Regions from separate parts of the Arthrobacter sp. P1_B9 genome, predicted to be linked through region 1. Evidence: riboswitches for the same ligand, from Rfam matches in the RefSeq annotation. Region 1 holds a riboswitch; the other holds the start of a gene.

Region 1 (9,397 bases):
TGGTCGACTCGACCTCGCCGCAGGTCTCCCCCGCGGTCACCGCGGAACCGACCTCGGGCAGGTCCACGTAGACGATGTCGCCCAGGGCGTCGGCGGCCACGGCCGAAATCCCAATTCCTGCAGGGCCAGATCCGTCGGCAGCAACCCACTCGTGTTCAGCGGAGTACTTCAGTTCGGCTGCAACTTTGCTCATTTATCTCAATCCTTAAGTTCGTATGTGGTTTCGGCAGGCTCAGCCAGCGGCGGCCGGCTACTTTTGGCGCTTGTAGAACGACAGTGCGACGACTTCGAAAGGCTCCGTCTTGCCGCGGAGGTCAATGTCCAGGGCTGTGCCCGGTGCGGCGTGTTCGATGTCGACGTAGGCCATCGCGACCGGGTAGCCGAGGGTGGGGCTGGGCTGTCCGGAGGTCACTTCGCCGACGACGTTGCCGTCCTTGAGGACCGGGTAGTGGCTGCGGGCGGCACGGCGTCCGAGGCCCTTGAGCCCGACGAGTTTGCGGCCGGTCGTGGAGCCTGCGCCGGCTGCCTTGAGCTCGCTCAGGGCGGCCTTGCCGACGAAGTCCGACTCCTTGGCGAGCGAGACGACCGGGCCCAGGCCTGCTGCGTATGGGTTGCCTTCGCGGGAGAGTTCGTTGCCATAGAGCGGCATGCCGGCTTCCAAACGCAGCGAGTCACGGCAGGCCAGGCCGGCCGGGATGAGCCCGTGGCTGGCACCGGTTTCCAGCAGTGCTTCCCAGAGACCTGCCGCATCCTCGTTCGAGATGTAGATCTCGAAGCCGTCCTCGCCGGTGTAACCGGTGCGGGCGAGGAGCAGATCTTGTCCGTAGATCTGAACCTCAACCGCAGCGTAGTACTTCAGCTCGGTGACCAGGACATGCTGCTCGGCCGGGACCAGCGTCAGCAGGATGGCTTCGGCGTTCGGGCCCTGGACGGCGATCAGCGAGATCTCGGCGGAAACGTCTTCCACCGTCACGTCGAACCCGCCTTCTTGGGCAGAACCGGCCCTTTCGGCCAGTGCCGCGGCCACGACGTTGGCGTTGCCTGCGTTGGGGACCACCAGGTACTTGTCCTCACCGCGGCGGTAGGAGATGAGGTCATCGATGATGCCGCCGTCTTCCTGGCAGATCAGCGAGTACTTCGCCTTGCCGACGGCCACGGCCGACAGCTTCCCGGCCAGGGCGTAGTCGAGGAACGCCGCGGCGTCCGGGCCGGTGACCCAGACTTCGCCCATGTGGGAGAGGTCGAACAGGCCCGCGGCGTTGCGGACGGCGTGGTGCTCGGCGAGTTCGGAGCTGTACTTCAGCGGCATCTGCCAGCCGCCGAAGTCCGTGAAGGAGGCGCCGGCCTTTTTGTGCTGCTCGTAGAGAGCGGTGTAGTTCTCACTCATCAGAAAATCCTTAGTTTTCGAATTCGGAAAGCGGCGGGCAGGAGCAGACCAGGTTGCGGTCTCCGGCGGCGCCGTCGATGCGTCCGACCGGCGGGAAGTACTTGTCCTGCCTGAGTGTGTGGACGGGGAATGCGGCCTGCTCACGCGGGTACTCGCGGGTCCAGTCGGTGCTGACGACGGCGGCTGCCGTGTGGGGTGCGTTGCGCAGCGGGGAGTTCTCCACCGTGAAATCGCCGTTGGAGACCTGGTCGATCTCCTGGCGGATGGTGATCATCGCCTCGATGAAGCGATCGATCTCCGCAAGGTCCTCGGACTCGGTGGGCTCCACCATGAGGGTGCCCGCCACGGGGAAGGACAGCGTGGGGGCGTGGAAGCCGAAGTCGATGAGGCGCTTGGCCACGTCCTCAGCGGTGACGCCGGTCCTGGCGGTCAGTTCCCGCAAATCCAGGATGCACTCGTGCGCCACCAGGCCGCTCTCCCCCGTGTAGAGCACCGGGAAGTGCTCATCCAGCCGGGATGCGATGTAGTTCGCCGCGAGCAGCGCGGACTTGGTGGCCTCGGTGAGGCCCTGGCCGCCCATCAACTTCACGTACGCCCAGGAGATCGGCAGCACACCGGCGGATCCGTAACGCGAAGCGGAGATGGCAACTCCCTTTCCCGGTTCGACCTTGTTCGCGTCCCCCGGCATGAACGGCGCCAGGTGGGCCTTTGCAGCAACCGGGCCAACGCCCGGTCCGCCGCCGCCGTGAGGGATGCAGAAGGTCTTGTGCAGGTTCAGGTGCGAAACGTCGCCGCCAAACTTGCCCGGCTGGGCCAGCCCGACGAGGGCGTTGAGGTTGGCGCCGTCGACGTAGACCTGGCCGCCGGCGGCGTGGATCGCGTCGCAGACCTCGCGGACGTCGGCGTCGTACACCCCGTGGGTGGACGGGTAGGTGATCATGATGCAGGACAGCGCGTCCTTGTTCGCCTCGATCTTCGCCTGAAGATCGGCGTGGTCGATCGTTCCGTCGGAGGCTGTGGCCACCACAACCACCTTCATGCCGGCGAGCACGGCCGAGGCCGCATTGGTGCCGTGGGCCGAGGCGGGGATCAGGCAGATGTTGCGCCGGGCGTCCCCGCGGGAGTGGTGGTAGCCGCGGATGGCCAGCAGGCCGGCGAGCTCGCCCTGGGATCCGGCGTTGGGCTGGATGGAGACCTGGTCGTAGCCCGTGATTTCGGCGAGGTCAGCTTCGAGGCCGCTGATGAGTTCCCGCCAGCCCTCGGTCTGGGAGTCCGGGGCGAACGGGTGGATGGAGGCGAATTCCGGCCAGGAGATCGCTTCCATCTCGGCCGTGGCGTTCAGCTTCATGGTGCAGGAGCCCAGCGGGATCATGGTGCGGTCCAGGGCGAGGTCGCGGTCCGAGAGCTTGCGGATGTAGCGCAGCAGCTGGGTTTCGGAGCGGTGCGTGTTGAACACCGGGTGCTGCAGGAAGTCGGAGGTGCGCAGCACCGTCTCGGGCAGTTCGAAGCCCTTGGCCTCCACCACCGGGCCGGCGCCAAAGGCGACGACCACCGCGGAGAGGACCTCCGGCGTCGTGGTTTCATCGACGGACACGCCAACTGTGTCCGCGTCGATGAGCCGCAGGTTGATGCCCCGGGCCTCGGCGGCGGCGATGACCTTGGCGGCCTTGCCGGGCACGCGGACCGCGAGGGTGTCGAAGAAGGAGTCGCTCACCAGTTCCCGGCCGACGATCTTCAGCGTGGCGGCAAGGGCGCGGGTGTTGTTGTGGACGGTCTGGGCGATCGCCTTCAGCCCGTCGGGGCCGTGGTAAACGGCGTAAAACGAGGACACGATGGCCAGCAGCGCCTGGGCGGTGCAGATGTTGGAGGTGGCCTTCTCACGGCGGATGTGCTGCTCGCGGGTCTGCAGGGCCAGGCGGTAGGCCGGGACACCGGCGTTGTCCTTGGAGACGCCGACGATGCGGCCGGGGAGCGTGCGTTCCATGCCCTCGCGCACCGCCATGTACGCGGCGTGCGGGCCGCCGAAGAACAGCGGCACGCCCAGGCGCTGGGTGGAGCCGACGGCGATATCCGCGCCCTGCTCGCCCGGAGGGGTGATCAGGGTCAGGGCAAGCAGATCCGCCGCCACGGTGACCAGTGCGCCGCGTTCTTTGGCCTCGGCGATCACGCCGGACTGATCCCACACCCGGCCGGAGACGCCCGGCTGCTGGAGGACGAGACCGTTGATGTCGCCGTCGGGCAGACCGGCGGAGAGGTCAGCGACCTGCACCTCGAAGCCCAGCGCTTCGGCGCGGCCCTTGACGATGGCAATGGTCTGCGGGAGGCAGTCGGCGTCGAGGACGGTCTTGGCCCCGGCAGCAGACTTGTTTTTGTTGGCGCGGCGCATGAGAAGCACAGCCTCGGCAACCGCGGTGGCCTCGTCCAGGAGGGACGCATTGGCGACCGGGAGCGCGGTGAGGTCCTGGACCATGGTCTGGAAGTTCAGCAGCGCCTCGAGGCGTCCCTGGGAGATTTCCGGCTGGTACGGGGTGTAGGCGGTGTACCAGGCGGGGGCTTCGAGGATGTTGCGGCGGATCACCGGCGGGGTGACGGTGTCGTAGTAGCCCTGGCCGATCATCTGCACGGCCGTCTTGTTCTTGGAGGCGAGCTTGCGCAGTTCGGCCAGCACCTGGACTTCGCTGAGGGGGCTGTCCAGGGTGAGGGGCTTTTCCTGGCGGATGGAATCGGGGACCGCGTTGTCAACGAGGCCATCAACGCTGTCGTAGCCGACGGCCTTGAGCATGGTGTCGATGTCGGCCTGGCGGCGGGCGCCGATGTGGCGGTCTGCGAAGGTGGACGGGGACGATTGAACCGTCATGAGAGGAACTCCATAATTCAGGTGGCATCAAGACGCCACGATGATTCGGGTTCCTCCCCGCTCTGTATTGGACCTGAGAGTTTCCGTTTTGCCCTGCTGATAGCAGCGCGCCACTTGCACCGTCGGTGAGCCCGGTTGCCCGGACTGCTTTCCAGAGTTGCCTTGCCGCGGCGGTACGTGGGCCTGAGAGATTCCTGGGGAGGATTTGCTCCTACGGCGCCTGCTGAACGTACCGGCAGGACTCTCCCGCCGCAGATCATAAGCTGTGCCACTGGTCGGTGACACAGCTCACAATTTATCCGGTTCCCGGGCAGGATGCAAAATTTATTTCAATTGAGTCGCTGTTCCCGCGGACGACGGCGGGACCTCCTGCCGCCGTCCGTTTGCGTTCGGCTCGCTCCCCTACAGCGCGGACCAGCCGCCGTCGGATGCGAGGATGGCGCCGTTGATGTTGGTGCCGTCGTCGCTGAGCAGGAAGGTGATGGACGCGGCGAGCTGCGCGGCGGTGGCGGGGGTGGGGACGGTGGCCTGCATCAGCGGGCCGAGGCGTTCGGCCGCGAGCTGGGATCCCCAGTGGGCCCCTCAAACGCAACTTTTCATCAAATTGGCACAGGCCTGCGCTACGGTGGGCAGCACTATCAATTCGTAGGGGGACAAATGGAGTTTGCAGAAAAACTTTCGGCTTTGGCAGCAAAGGTGCGCCAGCAGCGAGGTGTAATCCAGACAGAAGAGGCAACAAAGAATGCTTTTGTCATGCCTTTCATTTCCACAATCCTTGGCTATGACGTCTTCAATCCCCTGGAAGTGGTCCCGGAGTTCATCGCGGATGTGGGTCTCAAAAAGGGCGAGAAGATCGACTACGCGATCGTCAAGGACGGCGAAGTACAGATCCTGATCGAGTGCAAGAAGTCCTCGGAACCCGTGAAGATCGAGCACGCCTCTCAGCTTTTCCGGTACTTTGCCGTCACCAACGCCAGAATCGCCATCCTCACCAACGGCGAGGTGTACCAATTCTTCACGGACCTCGATGCCCCGAACCGCATGGATGCCAAGCCATTCCTGGTGCTCGACTTGAACGACATCGACGAATCCCTGATTCCGGAGCTGCAAAAACTGTCCAGGGACGTCTTTGATCTCGACTCGATCATCAGCGCGGCCGGCGAACTGAAATACATCGGCGAACTCAAGCGGACCCTGGCGGCACAATTCAAGGAGCCCGAGGACGAGTGGATCAAGTTCCTCACCGGTCGGGTGTATACGGGCCCCTACACCCAGAAGGTGCGTGAACAATTCACCGCTTTGGTGACCAAAGCGTCCAAACAGTTCCTGAACGATCAGGTGAACGAGCGGCTGAAGAAGGCCCTCGGCGCCCCGGCCTTTCCCCAAACTGACGACGCTGCCGCTTCCATCGTCACCAGCGCACCCGTGGCCGAAGCGGATCTGGCCGAGGCTGACGGCCTGGAAACAACGCTGGAGGAAATCGAGGGGTACCAGATCGTGCGGGCCATCGTTTGCAGCGAAGTCAAGCCCGCTCGCGTAGCGCAGAGGGATGCCAAATCGTATTTCGCGGTGCTGCTGGACGACAACAACCGCAAGCCGATCGCGCGACTGCACTTCAACCGCACCCAGAAGTACATCGGCATTTTCGACGACAACCGGGAGGAGACGCGGGTGCCGATTAGCTCGCTGGAAGAGATCTACGAGCACACCGAAGCACTCCGCGCGAGCGTAAAAAGCTACCTGTAAGCGCCGAAACTGGCGGCCCAGTCCAGCCATCTGATTTCACAGTCGGTACAGGCGGACGACGGCGGGACCTCCCACCGTCGTCCGCTGTCCTTAATAGCGCCCCCCTGCTGTGTTGCCGGACCCCGCAGTCACGCGTGGCCGGCTGCGGCCATCCCCGAACACCTGAGCCGGTCAGCCGCAGCGCGAGCGGGCGAGGGCCTATTCGGTTTCGGCCGGGGTCCGCGAGGAGGTTGTCGGGTATCTGTGCGCCGCCTTGATTGACGCGACGTTCGAAGGCGTGGATCCAGTGGGCGCGGGGACGGACCCAGATGCGGTGTCGTCTTTGGTGGCGGCTATTGGGGTGCTGCGGGTGCCTGCGGCTCAGACCTATGGATCACACGCCCGTCGAGGACAGCGGCCCCAAGGCACCCTGCGACGGCCGATATTGGACCTTACGTCAAGTAAATAAGTTGAACTTTAAAGTAAAGTCCTTTGCGTTACCCTAGCTCCCGCAGCCATGACCACCAAATGGCCGACGCTGTGTTTGCACTCCGCGCGAACACAAGCAAAGAGCAGCGGTAGGAACCAACCTGACCGAGCGCTCCCAAGGAAGCCGGGACCGAACGTCCGCCCTGGCCAAAACATGAAGTTATCGCCGATCTCGTCCGCATGCCAACGCGGCTCGCTGCCCTTAGTGAATTCCGAATTATGGATGAGAAGATATCGCGCACTTGTATCTCATCCTTCGCCTGAACGTCCTCAGGTATCGTTGCGCGGAAATCTCTGAATCGCCCTTCCGTGGCACCTGACTCGCCCGGCAGTTGAACATCCTCCAGCCGGCACGGTTCACGTATGGATATTTGCGGACCTGACAAGTGCGATGACTTCCTGAACTCGCTTCTTCAGGTCGAACGGCCACTCGTTGTCCCAGTTCCGCACTGCCATTTTCGAAATGGCGACTTTACTCGGCTGTTGGATTCCGATCCGACCAGTGGCGAGGGGATTCGACCATCGCTCTTGTTCGGGCAGAGCGCGTGCGCGGATGGATGGATGCGCGGCGCGTATCGCGGAGGTGAGAACGTGCTCGGGAACGTAATTCTCGATCGTGTAGCCGGCCGTCACCCAAGCCATACCTGTCGAGGGATCATCGCTCAGGTCACTGATCACACGCTCCTTATTGCGATTAAGGCGGCCGCCGCGGGACTTCCTGTCGGAGTCAATCAAGACCATCATGTACCGATTGAGGTTGCGAAGGGAGATGAACTCCTCCACTTCCTCAGCGTCGAGCGGGGATAGTGCATTTAGCAAAGCTCCGCCGTAGAACATCACTGAGTAGTGGGTTCCTTCAACAAATTGGCCTGGGGCGAGTTGCTCGATCCAGTGCTTGAGGTAGATGCGATCCGAGGGTCCTTCGACCCAGAGGACAGCATTGGTCTGTACGAGGTCCGAGGGACGATACCCGAGGTCTGCACACACAGCGGCCCTTTCTCTGGCAGCGCCGGCATACCGGACGCTCGAAACTCCATTGTCACGAGTAACATGAAAAATGCTCCCGATCTCGGAATCGAGCATGTGGGCCGAATGAGTCGCGATGAAGTACTGATTTGTTGTACTCGACTCAAGATACCGGAGCAGCTTGCGCTGAAGGACTGGGTGCAGGTGCACCTCAGGTTCCTCAATGCACAGAATTGACCTCTGAGTGACCGTTGCGGCAGCTGCGATGATCACCACCTCATGAACGCCGGTTCCGACGTTTTCAATGGGCAGCGTGCGCCCCCCTTGCGTGATGTGGATCGTCGAGAGATCGTGGGGAATGTCGATGGTGATGCTCGGGTCGTCCATTACGGCGCGGACAAAGTCCTGCACCTTGCCGAATAGTTCCTTGTCCTGCAAGCGATCTGTCGACGGGTTCTGCAACTCCAAGAGGCGGCGCTTGATGCTCAGCCCATTCAGATCGGGAGCCTCACCGCTCTCATCAGAGATTGTTCTCACGCCGCCCACTGTAAACGCGGAGGGAGACTGCGGTCGCATCTGAAGAATCCGGCTAAGAACCCTATACGCATCAGCTCCTACGCCACCACCACCGGTACTGGTCAAGGACAAGGACAAGCTATTGGCGAGCGGACTATTGCCTGCTGCCCGGGTTGCTGCCTTCAAAGCTTCCTGATCGATCCCTTTTTGCCCTGTGACACCGACTTCCACCATATCTGCTCGCAAACTAGAGGCGATGCCAGGTAGACGGAGGAAGGCACCAATCCGTTCCAATTCCGCAGACGGCAGTTCCCACGAGAGTATGTCCTCTATACGGACTAGCTCCAGCCGGACGAAAGAGTGCTCCGCATCTCCTAGTGGGCGATCCCACGTGGACCAAGGACTTGCCTCGGCGCCATACGTATCCGCGATCACACGTAGGATATTGGATTTTCCGGTGTTGTTCTGACCCGCGATGAGATTTATCTTGCGCAGAGGAAAAATAATAGCTGGCCGGTCTGAGGGGAAGCTCCGGTAGCCGCGAAAAATAAAGCCGTTGATTAGTGTCACTATCCCATCATGGCTTATCGCTCATGTTTGTTTGCTGCTTACGGAGCAAACGCCGGGTCCTCTCACGGCCCTGACCACCTCCTGCGCAGAACACCCAGATCGCCCGCGCTGCGTACTTAGCACGGAAGACACAGCTGCCATTCGTTCAGGGCACACCCCTTTACTGCAGATGGGCGCAGAGAAACACCGTCATCTCTGCAGTCCTAGAGTGGAGATTAGGGTGGATGGATGCCTAAATACAGGGGCCGGGACTGAGCGTGCGTGGCACTGGTCACGAGTCAGCCATGGCATGAGTCACCTAGACTGGAACACCCGACGATTCTATGGAATTCGGCATATCATCGTTTGGATCCTCTTCCGGCGCGGTGTCACGCTCTTCGATCAAGGTAAGTCGAACGTGTCGATGCAGCTCGGTACCGAGTTCAGTAAGCGTCCAGTATTCGCCCTTATCGGCCACAGCGTGTTTGCGCCCAGAAGGTTCGACAAGACTCAGGGCCATCAGGTCCGAGAGGACGCCTCGTACCTGGTTAATGGCCGCGAGCCACCAGCTCTTGGCCTGATCTTCACGGAGAGACATTGCCAAGTGGTTGGATGCGTCCCTCAGCTCCAGTTCGGTTGCAAGTGACGGTGCAAGTTCGAGAAATATGTCCGCGATTGTGTGAGGCTTAGATCTCACCCACTCAGCATCGTATTGGCTGTACTTATAGTCGAGAACGCGTTCTATATTCATCAGCTTGTCCATAAGACTCTCAACCTCCGATGACTTATCGGCATCTCGCTCGGCAGAGATCGTCTTCAACTCCTCGCGCAGACGAGCATTCTCCGCGCTCAGTCGTGTGAGTTCTTGGGTGAGTTCGGGGCCGGCGGTAGCCGAGGACCTAACCCAC
Region 2 (6,585 bases), on a different contig from region 1:
AGCGACAGCGTGGACGGCATCAGCATGGCGCCGAAAAGGCCAAGCCCGGCGCGGCCGGCGATCAGCCATTCCGCACTCGGCGCGAACGCCGTCACGGCCGACACCGCGGCAAAGCCCGCGCTGCCCACGAACAGCAGCCGGCGCCGGCCGATCCTGTCGCCCAGGGAACCCATCGCGACCAGGAGTCCGGCCAGGACCAGGGGATAGGCATCGACGATCCAGAGCAGTTCGACGCCGGAGGCGGTCAGGCTGCTGGCGATGGCCGGCAGGGCGAACGTGAGCGCGGTGTTGTCCACGGCCACGAGCAGGACGGGGAACATCAGCAGGGCCAGCGCCACCCAGTCACGCCACGGTGCCCGGGGTCCGGTGGCCGCAGGAGTGCTGGTGGCTACGGTGATCGATGAAATGCTCATAAGGATAACTGTACCGTCTGGACGGTACAGTTAAGAAATGCGCGCGCGGACAGGCATGATGGGAGGCATGCCCAGGAAACCCGTCGCCCGCGAGGCCGTCCTCGATGCCTTCGAATCCCTGCTCATCGAAGTCGGTGAACGCGCCGCGACGCTGGACGCCGTCGCGCGCCGGGCCGGCGTCTCCAAGGGCGGCCTGCTCTACCATTTTCCGACCAAAGAGGCCATGATCGCGGTCCTGCTGGAACGGCTGGACCGGCTCCTGGCTGCCGATGTTGCGGCCATGGCGGCAGCCCCGGAAGGGGCGGCGGCGTACTTCATCAAGTCCTCGGTGTGGGCGGACACGCCCATGGACCGGGTCTTCGTGGCGGCCACGCGGCTCGCCGAGGTGGCGCACGGGGAAACCCTCCGCCGCTTCGCCGCCGGCCAGGCGAGCTGGCTGGAACTGCTGGCGGCCGACGTCGGGCCCGCCATGGCGAAGGCCGTCTTGTGCATGGGGGACGGGCTGTACTTCAACGCCATGCTGGCGCGGGGTCCCGGCGGGCCGCCGCCGGAAGTCGAGGCGGACGTCCAGAGCCTCCTGGCCGCCGTCGAGCGCCTGCGCGGCTGAAGCCCACACCCACACCCACCCCTACTCCCCGCCGACCCCCTACTCCCCGCCGACCCCCCTTACTCCCCGCCGAATTCGCCGGAAGCGTTCGAGTACGCCGGAAAGTTACGGCGACTCCGGGCGTTTCCGGCGAATTCGCGCCGCCGGATTCGCCGCCGGGTGGCTCGTGGCCCGTAACCTGGGTCCGCCGCCGGGAGGGAGTTTGCGGACGCGCGCCCGGCATAGGACAATGAGAGCTGTGACTGTTGTCACCCCCGATTGAACACCCAATTAAATACGCCTTTGATCTGCGGCGGGAGAGTCCTGCAAGTAGGTACAAGCAGGCGCCGTAGGAGCAAACCCTCCCCAGGAATCTCTCAGGCCCATGTACCGCCGCGGCAAGGCATCTCTGGAAAGTAGCAGGCGTGTCCCGGACATGCTGTGCTCACCGACGGTGCAAGCGGAGCCCTGAAACGCGGGCTGCGCGGAAACTCTCAGGTCCAATACAGAGCGGGGAGGAACCCGAATCAATGTGGCGTACCCTGCGCCGCCTGAGTTATGGAGTTCCTTGTGACTGTTACCCCAGCCTCCACGTCCTTCGTTGACCGGCATATCGGCGCGCGCCGCCAGGCCGACGTCGACGCCATGCTGAAGGCTGTCGGCTACGACACCGTCGACGCCCTGGTGGACACCGCCGTTCCGAAGGACATCCGCCAGGACGCCGACCTCGCGCTCGCCGCGGCCCTGAGCGAGGTCGAAGTCCTCGCCGAGCTGCGCAAGCTGGCGTCGAAGAACAAGACCGCCGTGCAGATGATCGGGCAGGGCTACTACGACACGCTCACCCCGCCGGTGATCCGCCGCAACATCCTCGAAGCCCCGGCCTGGTACACCGCGTACACGCCCTACCAGCCGGAGATCTCCCAGGGCCGGCTGGAGGCGCTGCTGAACTTCCAGACCATGGTCCAGGACCTGGTCGGCCTGCCGATCGCCAACGCCTCCCTGCTGGATGAAGCCACCGCCGTGGCCGAGGCCGTGCTGATGATGCGCCGCGCGAATAAGAACAAGACGGCGCACGACGGCAAGACCGTCCTCGACGCCGACTGCCTGCCCCAGACCATCGCGATCGTCAAGGGCCGCGCCGAGGCCCTCGGCTTCGAGGTCGAGGTCGCCGACCTCTCCAAGGGCCTGCCCGACGGCGTCATCAACGGCGTCGTCCTGCAGCAGCCGGGCGTCTCCGGCCGCGTGTTCGACCACACCGCCGTGATCGCCGACGCCAAGGAACGCGGCGCCCTCGTCACCGTCGCGGCAGATCTCCTCTCCCTGACCCTGATCACGTCCCCGGGCGAGCAGGGCGCTGACATCGCCGTCGGATCCGCCCAGCGCTTCGGCGTGCCGCTGTTCTTCGGCGGACCGCACGCTGCCTACATGGCCGTCCAGAAGGGGCTCGAGCGCTCCATGCCCGGCCGCCTCGTGGGTGTCTCCAAGGACAACGCCGGCGTTCCCGCCTACCGCCTGGCCCTGCAGACCCGCGAGCAGCATATCCGCCGCGAGAAAGCCACCTCCAACATCTGCACCGCCCAGGCCCTGCTGGCCATCGTGGCTTCCTTCTACGCCGTCTACCACGGCCCGGACGGGCTGAAGGCAATCGCCCAGTCGGTCCACGTCCACGCGAAGACCATCGCCGCCTCCCTGAAGGCCGCCGGCCTGGATGTGCTGCACACCTCCTTCTTCGACACCATCACCGTCTCCGTGCCGGGCCGGGCAGCTGAGATCATCGCGGCAGCCGACGCCAAGGGCGTCAACCTGCGCGCCATCGACGCCGACACCGTCGGCATCTCCGCCGACGAGGCCACGACGGTTGCCGTCGTCGCCGACGTCATAGCCGCGTTCGGCGCGTCCGTGACTGCCGCGGCTGCAGGCACGGACACTGCGTTCGGCCTGGACCCCGCCGTCGAGCGCACCTCCGACTACCTGCAGCACCCGGTGTTCAACACGCACCGTTCCGAGACCCAGTTGCTGCGCTACATCCGTCGCCTCTCGGACCGCGACCTTGCCCTGGACCGGACCATGATCCCGCTGGGCTCCTGCACCATGAAGCTGAACGCCACCGCCGAGATGGAGGCCATCTCCTGGCCGGAATTCGCCTCCATCCACCCGTTCGCCCCGGAATCCCAGACCGCCGGCTGGCGTGAACTGATCGAGGACCTCGAAGGCCAGCTGACCGAGATCACCGGCTACGACCAGGTCTCGATCCAGCCCAACGCCGGTTCCCAGGGCGAGCTCGCCGGGCTGCTGGCGATCCGCGGCTACCACCTCTCCCGCGGCGATGCCCAGCGCAATATCTGCCTGATCCCGGCCTCCGCGCACGGCACGAACGCGGCCTCGGCCGTGTTGGCCGGCATGAAGGTCGTGGTCGTGGCCACGGCTTCGGACGGCACGATCGACCACGCGGACCTGACCGCCAAGATCGAGCTGCACAAGGACGCGCTGTCCTGCATCATGATCACCTACCCGTCCACGCACGGGGTGTACGACGCCGATGTCCGCGAGGTATGCGACGCGGTCCACGCCGCCGGCGGCCAGGTCTACATCGACGGCGCCAACCTCAACGCCCTGGTCGGGCTGGCCCAGCCCGGCATGTTCGGCGGCGACGTCTCGCACCTGAACCTGCACAAGACTTTCTGCATCCCGCACGGCGGCGGCGGACCGGGCGTCGGCCCGGTCGCGGCCAAGGCGCACCTGGCCCCGTTCATGCCGGGCAACGCTGCTGATCCCGCCAACGGCGCCGACGGAACCCCGATCTCCGCCTCCCGCTACGGCTCGGCCGGCGTGCTGCCGATCTCCTGGGCCTACGTGAAGCTGATGGGCGGCCGCGGCCTCACCGAGGCGACCAAGTCCGCGCTGCTCGCGGCGAACTACATCGCGGCCCGCCTCAACGACTCCTTCCCGGTGCTCTACACCGGCGAAGGCGGCCTGGTGGCCCACGAGTGCATCCTGGACCTGCGCGAACTCACGGCCAAGACCGGCGTGACCGCCGAGGACGTGGCCAAGCGCCTGATCGACTACGGCTTCCACGCCCCCACCCTGGCGTTCCCGGTGGCCGGCACCCTGATGGTGGAGCCCACCGAATCCGAGGACCTGGGCGAGATCGACCGCTTCATCACGGCCATGGTCGCCATCCGCGCCGAGATCGACCAGGTGGCCAACGGCGATTTCACCGTGGGGCACAGCCCGCTGCGCAACGCCCCGCACACCGCCGCTGCCGTGATCAGCACCGACTGGACCCGCGAGTACCCGCGTGAGCAGGCCGTCTTCCCGGTCCACACGCTCAAGCAGGACAAGTACTTCCCGCCCGTCGGCCGCATCGACGGCGCAGCCGGGGACCGCAACCTGATCTGCTCGTGCCCTCCCCTCGAGGCCTTCGAAGAAGACACAGCAATCCACTCCGACGACTCCGCCAACTCCGACTCTGACAGCTAGGGACAGCCACCGATGAATGAGAATTACACGGCACTTTACGAAGAGCACAAGAAGCTCGGCGCCTCCTTCACGGACTTCGGCGGTTGGCAGATGCCGCTGAAGTACAGCTCGGAACTAGCCGAGCACCACGCCGTCCGCAAGTCCGCGGGCCTGTTCGACCTCTCCCACATGGGCGAAGTCTGGGTCACCGGCCCCGACGCCGCAGCCTTCCTGGACTACGCCCTGGTCGGCAAGATCTCGGCGATGGCCATCGGCAAGGCCAAGTACTCGCTGATCTGCAACGAGGACGGCGGCATCATCGATGACCTCATCACCTACCGCCGCGGCGACCAGAAATTCCTTGTGGTCCCCAACGCCGGCAACGCGAAGGTCGTCGCCGCGGCCCTGGCCGAGCGCGCCGGTTCCGGAAAGGACGGCGGATTCGACGTCACCGTCCGTGACGCGTCCGCCGAGATCTCGCTGATCGCCGTGCAGGGACCCAAGGCCCAGGAGATCCTGCTGCGCCTGGTCCCCGCCGCGCAGCACGAGCTCGTCACCGGCCTGAAGTACTACGCCGCAGTGGACGTCCCGTTCATGTTCGCTGGAGCCAGCCAGGACCTCCTGCTGGCCCGCACCGGCTACACCGGTGAAGACGGCTTCGAGATCTTCGTCGCGAACGACGACGCCGCCGCCCTCTGGCAGGCGCTCGTCGCCATCGCAGAGGACGGCGAGCTGACCCCCGCCGGGCTCGCGTCCCGCGATTCGCTCCGTCTCGAGGCCGGCATGCCGCTTTACGGCAACGAGCTCTCCCTGGAGGGCGATCCGTTCGCCGCCGGCCTGGGCCCCGTCGTCGCCCTGTCCAAGGAAGGCGACTTCATCGGCAAGGCCGCCTTGGCCGCCAAGAAGGAAACCGGCGCCGGCGCCACGACGGGCCGCAAGCTCGTCGGGCTCAAGGGCCTCGGGCGCCGGGCCGGCCGCGGCCACTACCCGGTCCTCAAGGACGGCAACGTCGTCGGCGAAGTCACCTCCGGTCAGCCCAGCCCGAGCCTGGGCTACCCGGTCGCGATGGCCTACGTCGACGTCGAATTCACCGAGCCCGGCACCGCACTGGACATCGACCTCCGCGGCAAGGCCGAACCCTTCGAAGTGGTCGCACTGCCTTTCTACAAGCGCCAAAAGTAGCCGAAGCTGTCCCGGGGGCTGCGTGATTGTGGTTGCGTCAGCCCGTCGGACCCGGCATCCTCTGCATGCTCGGTCGCGAAGACGCCCGCTGAGCGGACGTAACGCTCCCTTAGACGCATGCTCCCGGATGTCGGGCCCGAAGGGGCCCTGCAGCTCACCTCGGGTTCAACTCACCTCGAGTTCCAAGCCTCATTTGGGGCGCCTTCGAAAGCCAAAAGTGCTGGGGGATGTAGCGCCTACCGCGGCTCTGGGTTGTCCCAGGCTCGATCAGTGGGGGTTGAGCTTGATGACACCCTTGAAGCCTCGGAGCACCCCGGCTCTGGAAGATATCGAAAAGCCACTGTTTCTTCCGGGGAAACGGCTGGCCCCAAAAACTGAACTGAATAGCGCCGGGTGAGGGGATTCCGGAAGCGTGCGTCTAAGCGAGGGACGAGCGAGCACGCGGAGGAATTGCCTCATCCGCCACCCAACCCACCACAATTGTTGTGGCCCACGACTTTTCAAACGTAAAGGAAAAACACATGGCAAAAGTTGCCCCTGAACTGCAGTACTCCGACGAGCACGAGTGGGTTGCCCGCGAGGCCGGAAACGTTGTTTCCATCGGCATCTCCGCCGTCGCCACGGATGCCCTGGGCGACATCGTCTACGTGGACCTGCCCGAGGTCGGTTCCGCGGTGACTGCGGGGGAGACCTGTGGTGAGGTTGAGTCGACCAAGTCGGTCTCGGACCTCTACGCGCCGGTCACCGGCGAGGTGGTGGAGATCAATGACGCCGTCGTTTCCGATCCGGCGCTGATCAACAGCGATCCGTACGGGGCCGGCTGGCTCTTCAAGGTGGCCGCCGAATCGGACGGCCCGCTGCTCTCGGCCCAGGAGTACGCGTCCAAGAACGGTGGCGAACTGTGAGCGGCGCAACGGCGGCCGCGGGCACCCAGACGTTGGCGTT

The links. A riboswitch is a leader RNA that binds a small molecule or an ion and turns the genes downstream of it on or off. The one in region 1 is predicted to bind glycine.
Region 2: linked by a shared signal. The riboswitch ahead of gcvP (aminomethyl-transferring glycine dehydrogenase) and the one ahead of gcvP (aminomethyl-transferring glycine dehydrogenase) in region 1 are both predicted to bind glycine.

The regions. Positions count from the first base shown of each region.
Region 1 is NZ_JBFUAA010000009.1:163,928-173,324, forward strand. Features, by position in the region: gene gcvH (glycine cleavage system protein GcvH) at 1-193, opposite strand, end outside; gene gcvT (glycine cleavage system aminomethyltransferase GcvT) at 251-1,387, opposite strand; gene gcvP (aminomethyl-transferring glycine dehydrogenase) at 1,398-4,244, opposite strand; glycine riboswitch at 4,297-4,404, opposite strand; glycine riboswitch at 4,406-4,503, opposite strand; partial or broken gene AC1D1A_RS14185 (short-chain dehydrogenase) at 4,647-4,823, opposite strand; gene AC1D1A_RS14190 (type I restriction endonuclease) at 4,902-5,990, shown strand; gene AC1D1A_RS14195 (AAA family ATPase) at 6,816-8,510, opposite strand; gene AC1D1A_RS14200 (DUF4062 domain-containing protein) at 8,809-9,397, opposite strand, start outside.
Region 2 is NZ_JBFUAA010000017.1:449-7,033, reverse strand. Features, by position in the region: gene AC1D1A_RS18650 (MFS transporter) at 1-413, opposite strand, end outside; gene AC1D1A_RS18645 (TetR/AcrR family transcriptional regulator) at 481-1,020, shown strand; glycine riboswitch at 1,304-1,402, shown strand; glycine riboswitch at 1,404-1,518, shown strand; gene gcvP (aminomethyl-transferring glycine dehydrogenase) at 1,558-4,479, shown strand; gene gcvT (glycine cleavage system aminomethyltransferase GcvT) at 4,492-5,640, shown strand; gene gcvH (glycine cleavage system protein GcvH) at 6,162-6,545, shown strand; partial or broken gene AC1D1A_RS18625 (serine hydroxymethyltransferase) at 6,542-6,585, shown strand, end outside.